Regions from separate parts of the Clostridium sp. CTA-17 genome, predicted to be linked through region 1. Evidence: riboswitches for the same ligand, from Rfam matches in the RefSeq annotation. Region 1 holds a riboswitch; the other holds the start of a gene.
What was found. Region 1 has a riboswitch for thiamine pyrophosphate ahead of thiS (sulfur carrier protein ThiS). Riboswitches for the same ligand answer to the same signal wherever they lie in the genome.

Region 1 (3,209 bases):
CATAAAAATCAAAATCTCTATATTTTTCTACTACATCATAAAAACTCAATTAAATCATCTCCTAATCTAAAAATCCAGTAAGTGGAGATGAAGCATTTCCAAACTTTGATTCTCTTCCCATTTTAGCTTCATAAGCTAATCTGCCACCTTCTACTGCCATTTTAAAAGCTCTAGCCATATTTATAGGATCTTCTGAGGATGCTATGGCAGTATTAACTAAACAAGCTGCCGCTCCCATTTCCATGGCTTCCATAGCCTGTGATGGCTTTCCTATACCTGCATCAACTATAATAGGAATATCTAATTCATCTATCATTATTTGAATCAATTCTTTAGTCTTTAACCCTCTATTGCTTCCTATAGGTGCACCAAGTGGCATTACAGCTGCCGCTCCAGCTTCTATTAATCTTCTTCCTGCATAAAGATCTGGACACATATAAGGAAGGACAATAAAGCCTTCATCAGCTAATACCTTAGTTGCCTTTATGGTTTCTTCATTATCTGGAAGCAAATACTTAGAATCTGATATAACTTCTATCTTTATCCAGTTTCCACATCCCATAGCTCTTGCTATCCTTGCTATTCTAATAGCCTCCTCTGCATTAGTTGCCCCAGAAGTATTAGGAAGTAGTATTACATCCTTAGGTATATTTTGAAGAATATCCTCTTCCTTATTATCTAAATCTACCCTTCTTAAAGCTAAAGTTATAACTTGAGAGCCACTTCCCTCTAAAACATCCTTTATTATTTCATTTGAAGGATATTTACCACTTCCAACAAAAAGTCTATTTTTTATTTCTACTCCACCTATTATTAACTTGTCCATAAAAAACTCCCCTTTTCTACTCACTACTCTTCTTATTTCTTCATATTTTAGACTAGTATTTTATTTTTTATATATAAACTCTGTCTAAAAAGCAATTAAAATTCACTCTATTTTTACTATTATTTATTTTTGAAATTCTATTTTATTAACAGCTATATCTATAACTAAATTAGCCATGTGATTTGCACATATAGCCACTCTAGGAGCCATTAATCCACAGCCTTCCCTAGCTTCATTTACTAAATCTCCACAAATATAAAACTTATCTGTTATTTGCTTTGTTTTTATTAAATTTGAATCATAAAAGCCAGCCATTCCTGAAGAGGAAATCAAAAATTTGTCCTTCATATTACTTAAAACATAATTAGCTAATAAGGCTTTGTAATCTGGATTATCAAAAGCTTCTATTATTATGTCAGCTCCTTGTAAAATACCCATATTATCTTCAGAAAGCTTAAGATTTAAAGCTTCTATTTTTATAAAAGGATTTATTCTAATTAAGTTTCTTTTTAAAGCAGTTACTTTAAATTCTCCAATATCCTCAATATAATACTGTTGCCTATTTAAATTAGAAGGTTCTACTATATCAAAGTCTACTAAACTTATACTTCCAACCCCTATTCTTCCTAAGGAAATAGCAATATTAGATCCAAGGCCTCCACATCCAGCTATTAAAACCTTAATTCTTTTTAGTTTTTCATGAATACCTGGTGTATGCCTAGATACCATTAGTTCTTCTAACTCCTCTTTATTAGGCATAATTCCCTTTTTTATAAAGACAACCCTATCTCCATCATTAAGCTCCTTATCTTCTACAAGTGGAAATCCATTTAAAACTATAACATGAGAATCAGGAAATTCTTCATTTTTTAAAGAATACACTGTGCAATTTTCTTTTACCTCTCTCCACTTTTCATTAATCTTTATATTCATAAAGGCTCCTCTTATCTTTTTTCTCTTTTATTTTCAATGACCTTTTATTGTTTAGACTTCTTAAATCATTCTTAATCATCCTCCACCAACAAAGGCAATAATCTCAATTACATCTTCATGATTAAGTAATATTTCATTATAATTACAGGAATTAACTATCTCTTTGTTTAGTTCTACAACAACCCTGTTACTATTTACATTTAAACTTTCTAGTAAATCATAAACTGTATTAAGTTCACCCTTTTCTAACTTCTTACCATTAACAATCATCTTTTCACCTCTTTCCCAATAACTATCGCTTTTATACCAACAAAAAAGGTTTAGCAATATTGCTAAACCTTTAAAAATATATTCTCTAATTAATCATAATAATATTTTCTAATATGAAAAATCACAACTTAAAATATACTTCCCTACGTTGGTATTAACCAAATCAGGTTATTAGAGTTAGGATTAAAAATCCCTCTCAGCCTTTTACAGCACCCCTAGCAATATCTTAAAATTATTTATTTTTATTTATCATAACTCAAAAAACATTTTTTATCAATTAGTTTTTTCCTTATTTTCTAATCTTCTATTTTTCATTGTTATTAAATTATTATTTAACATAGCTGTTAATATTAATCCTATTAAAGCTATAATAGCACATGTTAAAAACAATTTAGTATATCCAGTATTCATTGTTTGTTGGAATGCAGTTTCTATTGCATTTTTAGCTCCATCTAAACTTTGCATATATGATTTTTCAATCATGTCAATGTTCATATGAGGATTATTAGCAAACTTGTCTCCTAAAGTTGCAAATTGTGATTGTACCATTCCTTTTATAAGACTAAATATATTCGTAACACTAGCATTTCCCATTGAATTAGCAAAGCTTGAAGCTCCACCACTGTTTGACATTATATTAGACATTCCATCCACATGTGGCATAACTTTTTGTAATGCTTCTGGTACTCTTCTACCAGCATCTGATATAAAGTTAATAAGAATATTGGGTGAAACTGCAATACCTATAGATTTAACTAATGATACTGCTGATTGTCCAACTGTAGCCTCATTATCCGGTACTAAGCTAAGCATTAAATAGTTTATTGGTGTTCCCATAGAGAAGCCTAACCCAAATCCCATAATAGCTAGTCCTATTACTAAATTAACCATACCTGGGTGTTTAGTTGTTACATATCCTTGATAAAGGTTACCTATTATAACTAAACACATACCTATTAATAATACTTTTTTAACCCCTATTTTATCAATAAATTTTCCACCTAAAGGTGCTGCTATACCTACAAATATTGCAAATATTGTAACTATATATCCACCACTCCCCATTGGAGTTCTTAATATATTTTCACTAAATTGAGGAATAAATACTGTTGCCATTAATCCACACCCTACAACAAAGCTTAATATTAAAGTTATAGCTATTTCCTTATTAGTAAAGTAA
Region 2 (3,209 bases), on a different contig from region 1:
TTTTAATATATCTCCAATATTTTTAGTCTTCTCTTAAAAGATTTATATCCTTTCCTTCTAGAATCTTATTCATATTTCTTATAGAACACATTTTTCCACACATTGTACAACTATCTTTATGTTCAGGAGTAGATTCTTTTCTATATCTAATGGCCTTTTCACTATCTATTGCTAAAGAAAACATCTCGTCCCAATCTAGTCTTTTCCTAGCATCACTCATTTTATTATCTATGTCTCTTGCTCCTGAAATTCCTTTTGCTATATCAGCTGCATGAGCCGCTATCTTTGTGGCAACTATTCCCTCCCTTACATCATCTAAATTAGGAAGTCTTAAATGTTCTGCTGGTGTTACATAACAAAGAAAATCTGCTCCATAAGAAGCCGCCATAGCCCCTCCTATAGCACTTGTTATATGATCATATCCTGGTGCAATATCAGTTACTATTGGTCCTAAAACATAAAATGGTGCTCCATGGCATAATTTTTTCTCTAATAAAACATTAGCTTCAATTTCATTTATTGCCATATGACCTGGTCCCTCTATTATTACTTGTACATTTCTTTCCCAAGCTCTTTTTGTTAGTTCTCCAAGAGTAATTAATTCTTTGATTTGTACAGCATCAGTTGCATCAGCTATTGAACCTGGTCTACAAGCATCCCCTAAACTTAAAGTTAAATCATACTTTTCACATATATCTAATAATCTATCAAAATATTCATAAAAAGGATTTTCTCTATTATTTAATTCCATCCATGCAAAAAGAAGAGATCCTCCTCTAGAAACTATATTAGTAAGTCTTTTATTTCTTCTAAAAGTTTCAATTGTTTCTCTATTTAATCCAGCATGTATAGTAACAAAGTCAACTCCATCCTTTGCATGTTTTTCTACAACTTCAAAAAATTCATCAACAGTTATATCTTTAAGCTCTTTATCATAGAAACCTACTACATCATACATTGGTACAGTTCCTATCATAGCCGTAGAAACTTCTACAAGTCTTTTTCTAAAATCATAAGTTTTACCATAATTACTTAAATCCATTATAGATTCTGCATTCATATCTATTGCCTTTTTAACTTTTTCTAACTCTAATTCTATATTGGCACAATCCTTTGAAATTCCTAGGTTAACATTTATTTTAGTTCTTAACCCTTGTCCAACACCCTCTGCACTTATACTCTTATGATTTTTGTTAGCTGGTATTACAATTTTTCCTTCAGCCATTAAATTCATTAAAGTTTCAATATTAATTCCTTCTTTTTCTGAAACTACTTGCATTTCCTTTGTTATTATTCCTTTTTTAGCAGCATCCATTTGAGTTGTATAATTCATATTAGTTCTCCTTATTTTAATTTTTTAACTGCGCAGTTAAATTAATATAGGATCCTATTTTTTTATAAAAAATAAAAGCTTGCCCTAAGGCAAGCTTAATAAACACTTATATAGATACATTTATAACTTTTTAAAGCATAAATATAAATAAACAACAGTTTATGCTTCCCTACGGTAGTACTAACTACATCAGGTTTTAAGGGTTAGATATTATCCTCTCAGCATATAAAATGCACCCCTAGCACTTACGATTAAATATTCACTTTTTCTAAATTATACTATCAATTTTTTTCAATTTCAAGTAAATTTATAAAAATAAGTAATAATATACTTAATAATTATTTAAGCTAAGTATAAAAAATATACTAAATTAAAACCAAGTAAAATATAAGTAGAAATTAAAAAAGCTTTAGAATAAGTTCCTATCTCATTCTAAAACTTTCCTAACTATTCCGATTTATATATTATAATTTAAGTTTTCTCTACAAAACAATGGAATTTTAAAAGCCTGTATGACCAAATCCACCGCCTCTATTTACACTTTTAAGTTTAGAAACGTCATCTGTTTCTATAAAATTAGCTTTATAATATTTTGCTAAAACCATCTGAGCAATTCTATTTCCTTTTTTTATGTATATAGTTCCATATGGATTTCCATTCTTATCTAAATAAATATATGTTTTTAATAATTTTTTATAAGCTTTTTTCCCTTCATCCTCATAAGAACTTACATCATGTCCTTTAGATTCTAAATAGTCGCTTAATCTTACTTCAGTATAATTATTTTTTAAATCATCTAATATACTTATATCATTAGCTATCTCATAAGGAAGATTGGCTATATTATAATTATTTTCTAAAATTACTGATATATCACTAACTGAATCAGCATCAATAGTTCCTATTGAGTTTGAAATTTTTAAGTTTGTTCTTAAAGAAAGTCCACTTCTGGCCCTAATTTGAAGCTCCATATTATCAGGAATTGCAAATTTTAACCCTAGTGGAATTGCAACCTTTTCAAAGGGTCTTATAACCATATCCTCTGTTGCAAAAAGGTCTGCTCCTGCGGCTAATGGTGTTTCATATTTAGGTGTTTCTCCATTTTTATCATATTGAATATATACATCTCTTACTCTTTGTTCTCCAGCCATAAAACTCACCTCCATCTTTAGTAAAAATTATATTTTAAATTTCCCTTATTAACAAATGTGTAAATCATCCATATTCTTAATTGAAAGTTGTATTATTAACATTTTGTTAATATATTTTCTTTATTCTTACATTTACAACTTATTACTTTTATTAAGAATTTTTTTATAGAAAAACTTAATTCTTTATAAAAAAATAACAGGTTTAATCAATCTAACCTGTTACTTTTTACTTATTTAAAATAATTTTTAAAAATTATTTCTATTCATGTTATATATACAAATTCCAGCAATAGCACCTGTTATAAATACAGTTACTAAGTTCCATATCTTAAATATATAAACTCCAAAATAATGAACTAACACAATTAAAATTAAAGCTATAACTATGTGGATAATCCATTCCCACTTAGGATTGATCTTAAAAGCTCCAAATATTTTATCAGTTAATCTTATTTTTTTATCAATTAATCCATATACAATAGCAAATAGAATTGTTGATACAACAAACACTAATGCTTCCAATATATTTTGTAATAAAAGCATTCTATCCATAGTTTCTTCCCTTTCAATTCATCCTTAATAGCTATATTATACCATTTTAAAGAATAGTAAGTGAACTTTACAATTAAAATTAATATATCATTTAGACTTTAAATCCACCCAATCTATAGAGATAATACTCTTCTTTATTTTTAGTATAAACATAAAGAATAAACTAATAAAAA

Region 2: linked by a shared signal. The riboswitch ahead of thiC (phosphomethylpyrimidine synthase ThiC) and the one ahead of thiS (sulfur carrier protein ThiS) in region 1 are both predicted to bind thiamine pyrophosphate.

What each region holds. Positions count from the first base shown of each region.
Region 1 is NZ_BAAABF010000002.1:23,245-26,453, reverse strand. It holds gene thiH (2-iminoacetate synthase ThiH) at 1-49, opposite strand, end outside; gene ACYUCG_RS04455 (thiazole synthase) at 62-826, opposite strand; gene thiF (sulfur carrier protein ThiS adenylyltransferase ThiF) at 950-1,759, opposite strand; gene thiS (sulfur carrier protein ThiS) at 1,835-2,029, opposite strand; TPP riboswitch at 2,153-2,256, opposite strand; gene ACYUCG_RS04440 (MFS transporter) at 2,303-3,209, opposite strand, start outside.
Region 2 is NZ_BAAABF010000001.1:113,534-116,742, reverse strand. It holds gene thiC (phosphomethylpyrimidine synthase ThiC) at 23-1,333, opposite strand; TPP riboswitch at 1,483-1,583, opposite strand; gene ACYUCG_RS00495 (dUTP diphosphatase) at 1,834-2,484, opposite strand; gene ACYUCG_RS00490 (hypothetical protein) at 2,731-3,036, opposite strand.